DNA from 2 places in the Streptomyces sp. NPDC101225 genome. Region 1 is predicted to be linked to the other one. Evidence: predicted binding sites of a transcription regulator. Region 1 holds the regulator's gene; the other holds the start of a gene.
The links. Region 1 encodes HspR, which represses chaperone genes until heat shock. Its sites were predicted from a motif close to TTGAGNNNNNNNNNCTCAA; they were not measured.
Positions count from the first base shown of each region.

Region 1 (9,045 bases):
GCAGCTCGTCGATGAACGTGATGATCTGGCCGTCGGAGTCCTTGATCTCCGCCAGCACCGTCTTCAGCCGCTCCTCGAACTCGCCGCGGTACTTCGCACCCGCGACCATCGCGCCGAGGTCCAGCGCGACCAGCCGCTTGTCCCGCAGGGACTCGGGCACGTCACCCTTGACGATCCGCTGGGCGAGCCCCTCGACGACGGCGGTCTTGCCGACGCCGGGCTCGCCGATGAGGACCGGGTTGTTCTTCGTGCGGCGCGAGAGCACCTGCACGACGCGGCGGATCTCCTGGTCCCGGCCGATCACCGGGTCGAGCCGGCCCTCGCGGGCCGCGGCCGTGAAGTCCGTGCCGAACTTCTCCAGGGCCTTGTACTGGCCCTCCGGGTCGGGTGTGGTCACCCGGCGTCCTCCCCTCGCCTGCTGGAAGGCCTCCTGCAGCTTCTTCGCCGTGGCCCCCTGTCCGGACAGTACGTCACCGGCGGCGCCGCCCTTGGCGGCGATCCCGATGAGCAGGTGCTCGGTGGAGAGGAACTCGTCCCCGAGGTCCTTGGCGCGCGCCTGCGCGTCCGCGATGACGGCGAGGAGGTCCCGGTTGGGCTGCGGGGGCGCCACCGTCGAGCCGGTCACGCTGGGCAGCGCGGCCAGCGCCTTCTCCGCGCCGGCGCGGACGGCGGCCTGGTCGGCGTTCACCGAGGACAGAAGGTCGACGATGTTCTCGTTGTCCTGCCCCTGGAGCAGAGCGAGGAGCAGGTGTGCGGGTGTGAGGTCGGGGTGTCCCCCGGTCACGGCCCGGCTGCCGGCGGCGTTGATGGCGTCCCGGCTCCGGTTGGTCAGCTCGGCGTCCACGTTCGCGTTCTCCTCCTGACGTCTGCGGTCATCACGTCTGCAGTCATTCACCTGACTTGACCAGCGTACACAAAGTTGAGTCTATTCCACTCAAGGGCGAGATCGGCGACTTCCGGCTACCTTCCAGGACATGGCTACGTACACCCAGGACCCCGGTGCCCCCGGCGCCTCGTATCTCGGCTTCTGGCGGGAGCGGCACCTGTGCACACTGACGACTCCGCGCCCGGACGGCAGCCCGCACGTCGTACCCGTCGGGGTCACCTACGACCCGGAGGCCGGCCTCGCCCGGGTGATCGCGAACAAGTCGAGCCGGAAGGTGGCCCATGTGCTGGCCACGGGGCCCGAGGGCGCCCGGGTCGCGGTGTGCCAGGTGGCGGGGCGGCGGTGGGCCACCCTGGAGGGCCGGGCGGTCGTACGGACCGAGCCGGAGCGGGTCGCGGAGGCCGAGCGGCGCTACGCCGAGCGCTACGACCGGACGCCGTCGCCGAACCCGTCACGCGTCGTGATCGAGATCGAGCTCACCCGCGCCATGGGCAACACCTGATGATTTTCAGCCATGGACGCGCACGGAGCCAACCGGTCGATAGCGGGAAATGTCCGCCAAAGCTGCAGCGGCGTCACCGTGTTCAGGTCACGGTGACGCCGCTGCGGGGGGAAGCACCTGAGCGATCTGTTACGACGGGGGAATCGCGTCAGGCACTGCGGGGGGTGGCTGAGATGGTCCGAACATCGGGGGTTTCCGGTTCCACCAGCCGATGGTCTCGTTGGTCCAGATTCACAAAGATCATTCCGTACCGGATGGCACATCGCACGGGCTGCGGCGCCCCCCGAGGCCGCCGCAGACACCGGTACGCCCGTACGTCCTCGTCCTCGTCGCGCGTGACGACGACCGGCTCACCGAAGACGGTCACCATCAGCGAGTCACCGGAGTGGGGGATCGCGGTGACAAGGTCGATGAAGTGCCAGCCCGAGCGGTAGGCCGTGGCCATTTCGCGGCGGAAGGAGCGGTCGTCGGGTGGAGTGGTCATGACGAAACGGCCCAGCTGCTGTCAGCGGGGGCAACCCATGAGCTGTCCCCGGGGACGCTTGCCGCCACGATCCAACTGCTGTCACCGGGGGCGGCTGCAGTGGTGCTCCAGCTGCTGTCCCCCGCGACGTCACTCTTCGTCCCCGCGATGCCGCTCAGCGCTCCGAGGGCCACCACGGCGGAGAAGGCGGCGACAAGCGCCGAGCGAAGCATTCTCTTATGCATAGTCGGCTTCGTCCTCATTTGAAGGTCACCTCTCCCCCGTCCGAATACGACGATGGCCCATTCCGGCACGTCATGGCCACACAAACGATGCATCATGTTCCTGCACGTTCAGGACCCTGGGGGGTGGAGATCTGGTGATAAATGAGACTAAGCGGACACATCCCCATGGGTTGACCGACCTGTGCGAGGACGGACGCCGCCTCTACGGCAACGCTCTCCGGACGGGACGCGTAGCCCGTGCGGATGTCGAGCCCGCGCCGTGCCTGATGGAGTTCGCCCTGCTTCATCCCGATCCCGACGACCCCAACTGGCTGCGCCCCGTACCGCCTTCGGTCGCGCTTGCCCAGAGGCTCACACCGATCGAGAACGAGATCACCCAGCGCAGGCGGCTGTCCATCGAACTCGCCGACGCTTTCGAGCCGTTCATGACCCTCAGCGCCCAGTCGACGGCGACCACGCACTCGATCACCGTGCTGGAGGGCCTGGACCGGATCAACGCGGCGCTCGATCTTGCCACGTCCCAGTGCCACACCGAGATGCTCACCGTCCAGCCGAGCCGCCGCCGTCTGGAACACACCCTCACCAAGGCCCTGGAACGCGACCGGCCGCTGATCGAGCGCGGCTGCCGCATCCGCACGCTCTACCAGCACCCGGCCCGCTACAGCCCCGAAACCCTCGCCTACGTCGCCCAGTTCACCGACGGCAAGGTGGAGTACCGCACCATCGACGAGCTGGTCGAGCGGCTCATCATCTGCGACGAGACCGTGGCCTTCATCCCGACCCGCGACGACGGCGAGATCGCGCTCGAACTCCGGCATCCGGGACTCGTCCGCTACCTGATCAAGGTCTTCGAGTTCATGTGGACCCGCGCGGTCCCGCTGAGCGCCGGCGCCCCCTACGAGACCGCCCCCGACGGGATCACCGAGATCCAGCACTCCATCGCCAAGCTCCTGGTCGAGGGCCATGTCGACGAGGCGATCGCCCGGCGGCTGGGCATGAACGTGCGCACCTGCCGCGCCCACATCGCCAAGCTCGCGCTGGCCCTGGGCAGCGGCAGCCGGGCCCAACTCGGCTTTCTCATAGCGCAGTCCGGGATCCTGGAGCAGGACGCCTGAGTCCGCGGGGGAGGGACACGATGGACTCGGCGGCGCATCCGGACCACGGGCCGGACGAGCTGTGCCCCGCGGGAGCCGCGCTGTACGAACGCGCGCTGCGCGCGGGCCACGTGCCGGTCCGCGAGGCCGACGGGACGCCCTGTCTGCTCGACTTCGGGCTGCTGCACCCCTCGGTCGAGGAGGAGGCCCGTCTGGAGCCCGTCGCGCCCGCCGTCGCCCTGCACCGCCTGCTGAGCACGTGCGAGGAGCGCATCGCGCGGGAGCGGCGCCGCGAGGCCCGGCTGGCCGACCTGTTCGACCCCCTCATGCGGATCGGCGGCGCGCTCACCGCGACCGGCGCCCCGGCGGCCGTCGCCGTGCTGAGCGGGTCCGACCGCATCGGGCGGGCCATCACCGAGGCCATGGCCGCCGGCCACGACGAACTGCTCGCCATCCAGCCGCACATCAGCCACACCCGCACACCGCTGACGGCGCGCGCCGACGCCCTCGCCCGCGACCAGGAGTTCCTCACCCGCGGCGGCCGTATCCGCACGCTGTACCAGCACACGCTCCGGCACGCGCCCTCGGTCCTCGCCCGCTACGAGCAGCTGAGCGGGGACGCGGAGGCCCGCACGCTGGACGAGATCACCGACCGCCTGCTCGTCGTGGACCGCGCGGTCGCCTTCATCCCCGCCAACACGGACCGCACGCTCGCCCTGGAGATCCGGCACCCGGTCATCGCCGGCTTCCTCGCCACCGCCTTCGACCGCCTGTGGCGCCTGGCCACGCCCATGTACCCGCGCGCCGCCCAGCCGCCCGCCCAGGCGGGCTTCAGCTCCCGGCAGCACGCCATCGCCGCCCTCCTCGTCGAGGGCCACACCGACACCGCCATCGCGGAGCGGCTCGGGATGAACGTGCGGACCGCCCGCGTGCACATCGCCAAGCTCGCGGCCACGCTGGGCAGTGAGAGCCGGGCGCAGCTGGGCTATCTCATCGGGCGGTCGGGGATTCTTGACCGGGAAGCGTGATCGGACCGGTGCCGGTGGGATGACGGTGGCCGTCGAGGCCCACCTGGGCGATACGGACGCCGAGCTGGGTGCGGCTGGCCGCGCCGAGGGTCTCGGAGAGCCGGGCGATGTGGGCGCGGCACGTGCGGACGCTTATGCCGAGCCGCTCCGCGATGACCGCGTCCTGGTGCCCCTCGGCCAGCAGCGCCGCGATGGACTGCTCGCGGTGGGAGATGCCCTCGATGCCGGTGTCGGGCAGCGGCGCGGTCAGCGGGATCGCGAGCCGCCACATCCGCTCGAAGACCGTGACCAGGTAGCCGACCAGGGCCGGGTGGCGCAGCTCCAGCGCGAGCGTGCGGTCCGCGTTGGCCGGGATGAACGCCACCGTGCGGTCGAACAGGATCAGCCGGTCGATCACCTCGTCCAGGGTGCGCGCCTCGACCGAACCGCCCATCAGCTCCAGGTAGTTGAGCAGGCCCTGGCCGTGCCGGGCCACATGCGTGTACAGGTCGCGCATCTGCACGCCCCGCCCGCGCAGGGTGAGCGCGCGGTGCAGGCCCTCCGTCAGCTCGTCCTCGGGCCGGATGCCGCCGGGCTGGACGGTGATGACCTCCGTCGTGCACGCCTCGGTCGCCGCGTCCATCGCGGCCTGGATGCGCGACAGCCCGTCCAGGACCCGGATCGCGGCGCCCTCCGCGGAGCCGGAGCCCGGCGCCGTCTCCGTCTCGGGGCCCAGGCCGGCGTACCGCTCGACCGCGGCGACCGCCTCGCCCACCCGCCGCTGACTGGCGCTGACATCGTCGTAGACGCCGCGCAGCAGCCGTGTCATGACCTCCTGCGGCGACGTGGGGACCAGCCAGTCCATGTCGTCGGGGTCCGGGTGCAGCAGGGCGAGGTCCAGCAGGCACGGCACCGGCCCGGCCTCCCGGCGCGGCACGCGGCCCCGCCGTACGGCCCGGGAGTACACGCGCTCCCCGGCCTCGCACAGTCGGTCGGCACCGTGTGGATGCTCCTCCGTCCCGTGCCCGGCCATCGCCCATCCCACCCCCGGTTTCGCCGCCTTCGCAGCGCAACTATGCGCGGACGGGACCGGCTCCGCAACACGGCTGGGCCCGGGGTCACGGTCGTTAAACGCCCGTAACTCCCGCTTTGTACGGTCCTCCTCCTGCCGCATTGCAACAAGCTGACGGTCCGGGAGGCGGAGCGGTGTCCGGACGGCGGCCGCGCACGGTCGGCGGCCGGACGGCGGCCGGATCACGTAGGGGCCGGGGATGCGCCCGGGGGCCGCCGTGATCCTTCACGGCGGCCCCCGCAACGGTCGCGTCCGCAAAGGCGGAACGTCTCGTGCCGGCGTCCTACTTCAGCCCGATGGCCGCGCACTCCGAGGCGTACTTCGAGGTGCAGATCTCCGAGATCTTGTGGATGCCGTCGGCGACCACCGTCGACTTGATGTTCTTCTTCGTCAGGGCGGTGACGGTGACGAGCTGCGCGGGAATGTCCTTGTTCGTCGGGCTGTCGACCGTGTCCTGGGTCAGCGCGTCGAACTCGATGTCCTTGCCCTGCACCTTGTCGACGGCCATCTGCGCGGCCGCCTGGGCTTCGTCCGGGTAGGACTTGTAGATGCTCATGTACTGCTCGCCCGCGACGATCCGCTGCACGGCGGTCAGTTCCGCGTCCTGCCCGGTGATCGGCGGCAGGTGGGAGACGCCCGCGTCCTCCAGGGCCTTGACGATGCCTCCGGCCATGCCGTCGTTGGCGGAGTAGACGCCCGCGATGTTGTCCTTGCCGATCGCCTTGATCGCGTCGGACATGTTGGACTCGGCGTTCTTCGGGTCCCAGTCCTTGGTGTCGAAGGACTGGGCGATCGTCACCTTGCCCTTGAGCTCGGACATCGCGCCCGCCTTGAACTGCTTGGCGTTCGGGTCGGTGGGCGAGCCGTTCATCATCACGATCTTGTCGGAGGTGCTGACGTCGCTGCCCAGCGCTTCCAGCAGCGAGCGGCCCTGCACCTCGCCGACGAGCTCGTTGTCGAAGGAGATGTACGCGTCGATCGGGCCCTCGGCCAGCCGGTCGTAGGCGATGACCGGGATACCGGCGTCCTTGGCCTTCTGCACCTCGCCGGCGATGGCGTGCGAGTCCACGGCGTCCAGCAGGATGATGTCGACCTTGTCGTCGATCATCTTCTGCATCTGGTCCGCCTGCTTGTCCGCCTTCTGGTCCGCGTTGGCGTAGGCGACCCGGCCCTGGTCCTTCGTCAGGGCGGCGACCTGCCTCTTGATGATGGGGTAGTCGAAGTTCTCGTACCTGGTGTTGGCCGTCTCCGGCAGCAGCAGCCCGATCGTGACGTCGTTGCCCTTGGTGGGACTCGCCGAACTGCTGTCGCCCGAGACGTTCAGCACGCCGCAGGAGGCAAGTGACAGGCTTGTCGCGGCTACTGCCACGCAGAGGGCGGTACGACGGATGCGGGTGTTCACTTCTGTTGACCTTCCGAACAAGGGTGCATATGGCGTCCCAGGTGAAGGAAGCCAACGCTTTCTTCACACGATCGTCAAGGAATAACCAGGTAATGAGACGTCAACGTTAGAGTTCGCTCGGCCTTGTGACGCAAGGCGACCGGTGCCCGCACACGCGGCAGGGGCCCGGAATGTCTCCGGGCCCCTGCCGCGACGTGACGGAACGCCGCCCGAACGCCTCAGTCGGACTGCTGCCGCTTCGGCCGCCAGACCACCAGCGCGCTGGTCTGCTGCACCTCCTGGTACGGCACCAGGTCGCGGCGGTACGACGCGTGCACCGCCGCCTCGCGCTGCTGCATGGCCGCCGCCGCGCCCTCGACCGCCGTCTGGAGTTCGGCGACACGCTGCTGGAGCGCGGCGACCTGGTTCTCCAGTTCGATGATCCGCTTGATGCCGGCCAGGTTGATGCCCTCGTCCTGCGACAACTGCTGGACGGTGCGCAGCAGTTCGATGTCGCGGGCCGAGTAACGACGGCCGCGGCCCGGTGTGCGGTCGGGCGAGACCAGGCCGAGGCGGTCGTACTGGCGCAGGGTCTGCGGGTGCAGGCCGGAGAGCTGGGCCGCCACCGAGATGACGTAGACCGGGGTTTCCTCGGTCAGTTCGTACGGATTGCGTCGACGGCCGTCCATCTGTGTCAAGCTCCCTTCGCGGCCTGGAACAGCTCCGCCCGCGGGTCCTCACCCGCGGTTGCCTCGCGATACGCCTCGAGCGCGTCACGAGCCTTCCCCGTCACGTCCTTCGGGACACTCACCTCGACGGTGACCAGGAGGTCGCCGCGGGTGCCGTCCTTGCGGACCGCGCCCTTGCCCCGGGCGCGCATGGTGCGGCCGTTGGGCGTACCCGGCGGCAGCTTCAGGGTGACGGGCGGGCCGCCCAGGGTGGGCACTCTGACCTCGCCGCCGAGGCCCGCCTCGGCGAACGTCACCGGGACGGTCACGGTCAGGTTGTCGCCCTTGCGGCCGAACACGGGGTGCGCGGACACATGGACCGTGACGTACAAGTCGCCCGCCGGTCCGCCCCGTTCACCCGGTGCGCCCTTGCCGCGCAGCCGGATGCGCTGGCCGTCCTGCACCCCGGCCGGGATGCGGACCTGCATGGTCCGGGACGACTTGGCGCGGCCCGAGCCCTTGCAGACCTCGCAGGGGTTCTCCGCGATCAGACCGCGGCCCTTGCAGTCCGGGCAGGGGTCGGTGAGGGAGAAGCCGCCGCCGGAGCCCCGCGCCACCTGTCCGGTGCCGACGCACGTCGGGCAGACCCGGGGGTTGCCGTTGGCGTCGCCGGTGCCGGAACAGGCCTTGCAGGGCGCCTGCGACGACATGCGCAGCGGGACCGTCGCCCCCTCGATCGCCTCGGTGAAGCTGAGGCTGACCTCGGTGTCGATGTCCTGGCCGCGCCGCGGCTGCACCCGGGTGGTGCCGGAGCTGCCGCGGTTGAACAGGCCCCCGAAGACGTCACCGATCCCGCCGCCGAAGCCTCCGGAGCCGCTCCCGCCCTGAGTGCCGCCTCCGAAGAGGTCGCCCAGGTCGAAGTTGAACGAGCCGCTGCTGCCGCCCGGCCCCGGGCGGAAGCCGCCGTTGCCGAACAGGGCGCGCGCCTCGTCGTACTCCTTGCGCTTCTTGGGATCGCCGAGAACGTCGTTCGCCTCGGAGATCTCCTTGAAGCGCTCCTCGGCCTTGGCGTTGCCCTTGTTGGCGTCCGGGTGGAACTCGCGGGCGAGCTTCCGGTACGCCTTCTTGATCTCGGCCTCGGTGGCGTCCTTGGGGACGCCGAGGACCTTGTAGTAGTCCTTCTCGATGAAGTCCTTGGTGCTCATCCTCGACGCCCCTCCTTTCTCATCGGTTCAAGCTCAGCCCTCGTCCGGGCCACCGCTCTCCTTGTCGTCGGCCGCCTCGGCGGAGTCCTGGGACTCCGGCTTGACGGTCTGCGCCCCCGGCTGGGGCTCGGCCACGGCCACCCGCGCGGGGCGGATGGTGCGCTCGCCGATGCGATACCCGGGCTGCAGAATCGCCACGCACGTCGTCTCGGTGACGTCCGGTGCGTAGCTGTGCATCAGGGCCTCGTGGATCGTCGGGTCGAAGGGCTCGCCCTCCTTGCCGAACTGCTGCAGACCCATCTTCGCCGCCACGGTCTCCAGCGACTCCGCCACGGACTTGAATCCGCCGACGAGTTCGCCGTGTTCCCGCGCGCGGCCGATGTCGTCGAGCACGGGCAGGAGCTCGGTCAGAAGATTCGCGATGGCGATCTCCTTGACCGTGATCCGGTCCCGCTCCACACGGCGGCGGTAGTTCTGGAACTCGGCCTGGAGCCGCTGGAGGTCCGCCGTGCGCTCACCGAG
Region 1 is NZ_JBIWOE010000021.1:6,605-15,649, reverse strand. It holds gene clpB (ATP-dependent chaperone ClpB) at 1-844, opposite strand, end outside; gene ACIRPX_RS26675 (pyridoxamine 5'-phosphate oxidase family protein) at 975-1,388, shown strand; gene ACIRPX_RS26670 (hypothetical protein) at 1,537-1,872, opposite strand; gene ACIRPX_RS26665 (helix-turn-helix transcriptional regulator) at 2,267-3,211, shown strand; gene ACIRPX_RS26660 (LuxR C-terminal-related transcriptional regulator) at 3,232-4,218, shown strand; gene ACIRPX_RS26655 (LuxR C-terminal-related transcriptional regulator) at 4,181-5,230, opposite strand; gene ACIRPX_RS26650 (sugar ABC transporter substrate-binding protein) at 5,553-6,671, opposite strand; gene ACIRPX_RS26645 (heat shock protein transcriptional repressor HspR) at 6,890-7,339, opposite strand; gene dnaJ (molecular chaperone DnaJ) at 7,345-8,523, opposite strand; gene grpE (nucleotide exchange factor GrpE) at 8,557-9,045, opposite strand, start outside.

Region 2 (9,045 bases), on a different contig from region 1:
GGTCCCAGTGGTTGAGCTGGCTGACGTAGCGGGCACGGCGGGCGTCGCGGACCTTGCGGACGCGGTCGTGGCCCTCGTCCGTGAGGTGGACCAGCCAGGCGCGGCCGTCGGCGGGGTCGGGTTCGCGGGCGACCAGGCCGAGGTCCTCCAGGGCGCGCAGCTGGCGGGACATGGTGGCCTTGCCGACCCCGATGTAGGCGGCGAGTTCCGTGGCGCGCTGACGCCCGCACTCGTCGAGGCGGATCAGCAGGCCGTACGCCGACGACTCCAGATCGGGGTGCACTTCGCGGGCCATCTCCCCCTGGTTGGCTCGGGCGCGCCGGAAGAGGATCGTCAACTCGCGTTCCAGGGACAGGTATTCCTGGTCTGCACCACTCGGTGACGTTTCCACCGGGAGTCGGCGCTCGTCCCCGTTTTCGCCTTCGTGCACGTCAGTCCCTGCCTCGGTTTTCCTGAACCTGAAAGTTTCCGCCAGACCACGCCGTTGCCGCAGCTCCCCAAGTATTTCGCAGGGCTAGACCAACGGCAGCCTCCGGCCCCTCTTCCACGCACTCTTCTACGTGCGTAGCTTCGATACCAGGCACCGAATGACATGCCCACGCCATCACTGTCGATGGCCGGGCCACGGCCCCGTACGGCCCCGGCACTCCCGCCGTGCGGGCGCCCTCCCCCACAGCATCACCGAGCTTTCGGAGGCACGCCATGCCCGTGCACAGACCCGGACCGGTACACCCCCGGCGCCCCTTGCTCGCCGGACTCCTGCTCGCCGCCCTCTCACTCGTCCTCGCCGCCCCCGCCGGCCCCGCCTCCGCGGCGGGCACCCCCGCCCGCGGCTCCGCCCGCATGGGCATGGGCGTCGCCGCCCACGACGGCAGCGCCGGCGCCCCCTCCTCCGCCGACGCCACCCAGACCGAGGGCGTCGACGTCTCCGGCTACCAGGGCAACGTCGCCTGGTCGACCCTGTGGAGCAGCGGGGTCAAGTGGGCCTACGCCAAGGCGACCGAGGGGACGTACTACACGAACCCCTACTTCGCCCAGCAGTACAACGGCTCGTACAACGTCGGGATGATCCGCGGCGCGTACCACTTCGCCACCCCCGACACCACCAGCGGCGCGACCCAGGCCAACTACTTCGTCGACCACGGCGGCGGCTGGTCCAGGGACGGCAAGACCCTCCCCGGCGTCCTCGACATCGAGTGGAACCCCTACGGCGCCGCGTGCTACGGCAAGTCGGCCGCCTCCATGGTCGGCTGGATCGCCGACTTCCTGAACACCTACAAGGCCCGCACGGGACGGGACGCGGTGATCTACACGGCCACCAGCTGGTGGACCGAGTGCACCGGCAACTACGGCGGCTTCGCCTCCGCCAACCCGCTGTGGATCGCCCGGTACGCGTCGACCGTGGGGACGCTGCCGGCCGGCTGGGGCTACTACACGATGTGGCAGTACACCTCGTCCGGTCCGACCGTGGGCGACCACGACAAGTTCAACGGCGCCCTCGACCGGGTCGTCGCCCTGGCCAACGGCTGACGCGCGGCCGGACGGCCGGCACGAGAAGAAGGCCCAAGCCTCCCTCACGGGACTTGGGCCTTCCCTCATCCGATGGCGTCCGTCACGCCGCCACCGGAACCTCCGGCGCCGCCTCGCTCGTGGCGGGCGCGAGCGCCAGCTCCAGGACCTGGCGGACGTCGGTCACGGCGTGGACGTCGAGCTTGTCCAGCACCTCGGCCGGCACGTCGTCCAGGTCGGCCTCGTTGCGCTTGGGGACGATCACGGTCGTCACCCCGGCGCGGTGCGCGGCGAGCAGCTTCTGCTTCACGCCGCCGATCGGCAGCACCCGGCCGGTCAGCGAGACCTCACCGGTCATCGCCACGTCCGTACGGACCAGCCGGCCCGACAGCAGCGACGCCAGCGCCGTCGTCATCGTGATGCCGGCGCTCGGGCCGTCCTTCGGGACCGCGCCCGCCGGGAAGTGGATGTGCACGCCGCGGTCCTTCAGGTCCGCGACCGGCAGCTCCAGCTCGGCGCCGTGGCTGCGCAGGAAGCTCAGCGCGATCTGCGCCGACTCCTTCATGACGTCGCCCAGCTGACCGGTGAGGGTCAGGCCCGCCGCGCCCGTCTCCGGGTCGGCGAGGGATGCCTCCACGAAGAGGACGTCGCCGCCGGCGCCGGTCACCGCGAGGCCCGTCGCCACGCCCGGCACCGCCGTCCGGCGCTCCGCCGGGTCCTGCGCGGACTCCGGGACGTGGTGCGGCCGTCCGATCAGGGAGCGCAGGTCGGCGTCCGTGATCGTGAACGGCAGTTCCCGGCCCCCCAGTTCGTGCTGCGCCGCGACCTTGCGCAGCAGCCGGGCGATCGAGCGCTCCAGGGTGCGCACGCCCGCCTCGCGCGTGTACTCGCCGGCGAGCTTGCGCAGCGCGCTCTCCTCCAGGGTCACCTCGTCCTTGTCCAGGCCCGCCCGCTCCAGCTGGCGCGGCAGCAGGTGGTCGCGGGCGATGACGACCTTCTCGTCCTCGGTGTATCCGTCCAGGCGCACGAGTTCCATACGGTCGAGGAGGGCCTCGGGGATTGCCTCCAGGACGTTCGCGGTGGCGAGGAACACGACGTCCGACAGATCGAGCTCGACCTCCAGGTAGTGGTCGCGGAAGGTGTGGTTCTGCGCCGGGTCCAGGACCTCCAGCAGGGCGGCCGCCGGGTCGCCCCGGAAGTCGGAGCCCACCTTGTCGATCTCGTCGAGCAGGACGACCGGGTTCATCGAACCGGCCTCCTTGATCGCGCGCACGATCCGGCCGGGCAGCGCGCCGACGTACGTACGGCGGTGGCCGCGGATCTCGGCCTCGTCGCGGACGCCGCCGAGGGCGACACGGACGAACTTGCGGCCCATGGCGTGCGCGACGGACTCGCCGAGCGAGGTCTTGCCGACGCCGGGCGGGCCGACGAGGGCCAGCACGGCGCCGCCGCGCCGGCCGCCGATGACGCCGAGACCGCGGTCGGTACGGCGCTTGCGCACCGCCAGGTACTCGGTGATCCGCTCCTTGACGTCCTCCAGGCCCGCGTGCTCGGCGTCCAGGACGGCCTTGGCGCCCTGGATGTCGTAGGCGTCCTCGGTCCGGTCGTTCCACGGCAGTTCGAGGACGGTGTCCAGCCAGGTGCGGATCCAGGAGCCCTCGGGCGACTGGTCGCTGGACCGCTCCAGCTTGTCGACCTCCTTGAGGGCGGCCTCCCGGACCGTTTCCGGCAGGTCGGCGGCCTCGACCCGGGCGCGGTAGTCGTCGGACTCCTCGGCGGAGTCCTTGCCCTCGCCGTTCAGGTCGCGCAGTTCCTTGCGGACGGCTTCGAGCTGACGGCGCAGCAGGAACTCCCGCTGCTGCTTGTCGACGCCCTCCTGGACGTCCTTGGCGATGGTCTCGGCCACGTCCTGCTCGGCCAGGTGGTCGCGCAGCTGCTGGGTGGCGAGCTTGAGACGGGCGACCGGGTCGGCCGTCTCCAGCAGTTCGATCTTCTGCTCGGTGGTCAGGAAGGGCGAGTAGCCGGAGTTGTCGGCCAGCTGGGACACGTCGTCGATGGCCTGCACCCGGTCCACGACCTGCCAGGCGCCGCGCTTGCGCAGCCAGGCGGTGGCGAGGGCCTTGTACTCCTTGACCAGTTCGGTGACGTGACCGGGCAGCGGCTCGGGCACGCTCTCGTCGATCCTCGTCCCCTCGACCCACAGCGCCGCACCCGGCCCGGTGGTGCCGGCACCGATCTGCACCCGGCCGCGGCCGCGGATCAGGGCGCCCGGGTCACCGTCGGCCAGCCGGCCCACCTGCTCGACCGTGCCGAGCACTCCGGTGCTCGGGTACGTCCCGTCGACACGTGGAACGAGCAGGACCCTCGGCTTTCCCGGCTCCGACCGGGCGGCGGCCTGGGCGGCCTCCACCGCGGCGCGTACGTCGGCGTCGTTCAGGTCCAGCGGCACCACCATGCCAGGGAGTACCACCTCGTCGTCGAGCGGCAGCACGGGCAGGGTGAGCGATGCGGACGTCGAAGCCATGATCTCCCCTTCGGCAGTCAAGTTGAGTTATGCCGACTCAATGCTTGGCGCGGCGCGGTTGTTCCCGGGATTCCGCGCCGTTCGCTGTCAGCGATCACGGACCCGCGGGAGACTTGCGTGCCGCCGTTCACAGGCAGGCACGGCACACGGCAAGCTCGTACGACGGACCGACGGGGGACTTGGGGAAGCCGATGGGCGAGGAGCAGCGACGGGGGCCCGCACGGCGTGCGGTGATCGCCGGGAGCGCGGTGGTGGCGGCGGGGGCCGCCGTGCCGCTGGTGGCGCGGGGGACGGGACTCGACGACGCGGCGGCCCCGCCGACCGCCGCCGCACGCAACGCCGTCGCGGCCGGGCCGGCCGCCCCGCCGACACCGCACCGGCGGCCCCGCTCCGACGACCGGCCCAACATCCTCCTGGTGCTGACGGACGACCAGCCCAAGGAGACGGACTGGGCGACTCCCAGGACGCTCGACTGGCTGGGCGGACAGGGCGTCACCTTCGGGCGGGCGTACGCCAACACCCCGCTGTGCGCCCCCTCGCGCGCCTCGATCATGTCGGGCCGGTACGCCCACCACCACGGCGTCCTCGACACCCGGCACCCCTACCACCTCGACCAGCACACCACCGTGCAGCGGCGGCTGCGGGCGGCCGGCTACCGCACGGGTCTGTTCGGCAAGTACCTCAACTACTGGCACACCGGCGACAACCCGCCGCACTTCGACGAGTGGCTGCTCCAGGAGCCGGTGGCGTACTACGACGGCCACTACAACGACGGCGGGACCGTCCGGAACATTCCCGGCTACAACACCACCGTGATCAGGGACCGCGCCCTGGCCTTCATCGAGAAGTCCCGCGTGGACCGGCGGCCGTGGTTCGCGTACGTGGCCACGCGCAGCGCGCACGAGCTGAACGTCCCGGAGCGGCGGTACGCCCGCACGCGCGTGCCCGGCTGGGACGGGCGGCCCTCCGTGTTCGAGCGCGACAAGGCCGACAAGCCGCCGTTCCTGCGCGCGGCGCACCACTCCTTCGCCCAGGGCCGCGCCCTGCGCGCACGTCAGCTGCGCACCCTGCTGTCCGTGGACGACGCGATGCACGACTTCCGCGCGAAGCTGCGCTCGCTCGGCCAGTTGGAGAACACCCTGGTGCTGTTCACCAGCGACCACGGCCTGTGCTGGGGCGACCACGGCTGGCTGCGCAAGTCGGTGCCGTACCGTCCGAGCCTGGAGGTGCCCTTCCGCCTGTCCTGGCCGGCGGGCGGCCTCGGCTCGGGCGGCGACGACCGGCTCACCGGCCTCGTCGACATCGCGCCCACCTTCCTGGCCGCGGCGGGCCTCGCCCCGGACACCCCGCACGACGGCCACTCGCTGCTCGACCGGGGCAACGACCGCGACCGGCTGCTCGCCGAGTGGTGGTGGAACCGGCAGGACCGGCAGCCGATCCACACCTGGGCGTCGTCCATCGGCAGGACGGACCAGTACACCGAGTACTACCGGACACGCCTGGACCGCGACGGCCGCCCCACCGGAGACGGGAAGGTGCTGTTCCGGGAGTACTACGACCTCGCCCGGGACCCCTGGCAGCTCGGCAATCTGCTGCACGGTGCGGACGAGGAGCGGGAGCGCACGCTCGGCGTCCCGGCGCTGGCCCGGAGTCTGGCCGCGGCACGCGGGGCGGCTTCCCAGGCGTACTGATCACGATGTGACGGGGTGATGACGGCTCACCCGGGCCGGGTGCTCAGCCTCCGGGGCGGGGCTTCGGCAGGCGGGCGGCCCGAGTCTCCCGGTACCAGCGCCTGACCAGCGGCCAGGTCGCGACGCCCGTCGCCAGCGCGATCAGATGGCCCCAGCCGGTCATCGGGTCGGTGAACCCGATCAGGCTCCGCACCAGCATGCCGCCGAACAGGACCAGCAGCGGCAGGCGCAGCCACGGCCCGAGCAGTCCCGCGAGGGCGCCCACGGCGGCGGCGACGCCGAAGCTGATGCCGTAGTCGAGGCGGTGCAGGGAGCTGTCGGGGAGATGGCCCACCAGGACCGCGAGGCCGACGGTGCCCTCGGTCACGAGGGTGGCGAGAACGTGCCCGGCGAGGAAGACGACCGCCGCGCGCGCCCCGCCCGTCCGCCGCTCCAGGGCGGTCAGGACGAGCAGGAAGCAGACGACGTACGGCGAGACGAGCCCGCCCGCGACCCACAGGGCGCTCGCCAGCAGGACCAGCGCGGGCGACTCCAGCAGATGCGCCACATCGGTGCTGGACGCCTGGTGCAGGGAGTGCACCAGCGAGGGGTCGGCGTACGCGCCGAACAGCGAGGTCAGGGCCAGGACGGCCGCGTAGCCGAAGGTGAACGGCGTGCCGGCGGGCGTCGGCAGCAGGCGCCGGGCGCGGCACAGGGCCCGGGTGAGCGGGGCGGGCGCGAGGGTGCCGGGCCGGTCCGGGCCGCCGCGCTGACGCGGCACCCCGTCCAGGAGCGCGGACACCTCGGGAAGGGGCGCGGCCGAGGGGTCGGGTCCGGCCGTCGCGGTGGGTTCCACGGTGAGGCGCTCCTTCCGTCGCGCACCACCCTTCGCAACCGCGGGAGCCGGTGTCTGTGACCGACACCACGCGGGAGCCGATTCTCAGCAACCTCTCAGGCTTCCGGTGCGCCCCGCCTCCCGCGCGTCCGCGGGCGGCTCGGGGCCGGAGCGGGATCGCCCGCCCGGCGTGGGCCGCGCATACCACCGTGGACCGCGGCGCATCCGCACCCGTGTCCCACGAACGGGTCATGCGCGGCCCCGGCGGCCCCCACGCGCCCTTCACCAGCCCCGCGGGCCTCCCGCCGCTGCCGTCGCGGGCACGGGCGGCGCCCGCGTGAGGTGCGCGCCGCACCCGTCCCGGCCCCCGGGCGCCTCCCGGAAATTCCCCGGGCCGCACCCGCCGGTTCGGGCAGGATGGGGCCATGACCGCCACCTACGACACCCCTGTGGTCCTGGACCGTCGCGAGGGACCGTACGGCGAGGTCGTGCTGCGCCGGCACGGCGCGTTGCTGCAGATCATCGCCAACGGCTGCTTCCTGATGGACACCTCCGACGGCCGCTCGGAGCGGCTGCTCGTCGACGCCGCGCGCGACGCCCTGGGCCCCCGCCCCGGGCCGCACGTGCTGATCGGCGGGCTCGGGGTGGGATTCTCGCTCGCACACGCGGCGGCCGACCCGTACTGGGGAGCGATCACCGTCGTCGAGCGTGAGCGCGCCATCGTCGACTGGCATCGCGAGGGGCCCCTCACCGCACTGTCGGCGCAGGCCCTCGCCGACCGGCGCACGGAGATCGTCGAGGCGGATCTGATCGCGTACCTGACTGAGACATCCGCCACGTACGACGCCCTCTGCCTGGACATCGACAACGGCCCCGGCTGGACGGTCACCGAGGGCAACGAGGGCCTCTACTCGCCGAGTGGACTCACAAGCTGCGCAAGGGTGTTGAAGCCGGGCGGCATCGTGGCCGTCTGGTCGGCCCAGCCCTCCCCGGATTTCGAAGAAACCTTGTGGAATGCCGGGTTCCAGCAGGTGCGTACCGAAGAGATCCCGGTTGCCCGGGGCGTTCCGGACGTCGTCCACATCGCCGTCCGACCTGGATAGCCGCGAGACGGTGACTCCCCGTACTCTGCTTCTCTGACGCGGATCATTCAAGCGTCAATCGCAAGCATGCGCAGGCAAAGCCAGTCAGAAGGAATGACCCCACGCATTCCGGAAAGCAACTCAGGGGCGGGCGATGGAGCAGACCCACACATCCCACAACGGCACGACGGCCACGCCGGGCGCACAGCGCCGGGTGCTGGTGGTCGAGGACGACCCGACCATCGTCGAAGCCATCGCGACCCGCCTGCGCGCGGAGGGCTTCCTCGTGCAGACCGCGGGCGACGGCCCGGCCGCCGTCGACACCGCGGAGGCCTGGCAGCCCGACCTGCTGATCCTCGACATCATGCTGCCCGGCTTCGACGGCCTGGAGGTCTGCCGCCGCGTGCAGGCCGCCCGTCCGGTACCGGTGCTGATGCTCACCGCGCGCGACGACGAGACCGACATGCTGGTCGGCCTCGGGGTCGGCGCCGACGACTACATGACCAAGCCGTTCTCCATGCGGGAGCTCGCCGCGCGCGTGCACGTGCTGCTGCGCCGGGTGGAGCGGGCCGCGCTGGCGGCGACGACCCCCCGCAGCGGCATCCTGCGGCTCGGCGAGCTGGAGATCGATCACGCGCAGCGCCGGGTGCGGGTGCACGCGGAGGACGTGCACCTGACGCCCACCGAGTTCGACCTGCTGGTGTGCCTGGCGAACACCCCGCGCGCGGTGCTCTCCCGTGAGCAGCTGCTGGCCGAGGTGTGGGACTGGGCCGACGCCTCGGGCACCCGTACCGTCGACAGCCACATCAAGGCGCTGCGCCGGAAGATCGGCGCCGAACGGATCCGCACCGTGCACGGTGTCGGATACGCGCTGGAGACCCCGACGCCATGAGCGGCGGTCCGGCCGCACGGAGAGGCCCCGGGGAGCCCTGGGGCGGTCTGCGCCCGTTCTCCATCAAGACGAAGCTGGGCGCACTGGTCGTCATCGCCGTCCTCATCACCACCGGGCTGATGATGATCGCGATGCGCACGGCGACGGAGCTGCGTTTCATCACCGTCTTCTCGATGATCGCCACCCTGCTCATCACGCAGTTCGTGGCCCACTCGCTCACCGCGCCGCTGGACGACATGAATGCCGTCGCGCACGCCATCTCGCACGGCGACTACACCCGCCGGGTGCGCGAGAACCGCCGCGACGAACTGGGCGACCTGGCGCAGACGATCAACCGCATGGCCGACGACCTGGAGGCTCAGGAGCGGCAGCGCAAGGAGCTGGTGGCGAACGTCTCGCACGAGCTGCGCACCCCCATCGCGGGCCTCAGGGCGGTCCTGGAGAACATCGTGGACGGCGTCTCGCCCGCCGACCCCGAGACGATGCGCACCGCGCTGAGGCAGACCGAGCGGCTCGGCCGGCTGGTGGAGACG
Region 2 is NZ_JBIWOE010000006.1:332,944-341,988, reverse strand. It holds gene ACIRPX_RS12135 (MarR family winged helix-turn-helix transcriptional regulator) at 1-430, opposite strand, end outside; gene ACIRPX_RS12130 (lysozyme) at 703-1,530, shown strand; gene lon (endopeptidase La) at 1,613-4,033, opposite strand; gene ACIRPX_RS12120 (sulfatase) at 4,225-5,724, shown strand; gene ACIRPX_RS12115 (rhomboid-like protein) at 5,768-6,559, opposite strand; gene ACIRPX_RS12110 (spermidine synthase) at 6,964-7,641, shown strand; gene ACIRPX_RS12105 (response regulator transcription factor) at 7,775-8,512, shown strand; gene ACIRPX_RS12100 (ATP-binding protein) at 8,509-9,045, shown strand, end outside.
Region 2: the regulator HspR is predicted to act here: its motif matches at 4,056-4,074, upstream of lon (endopeptidase La).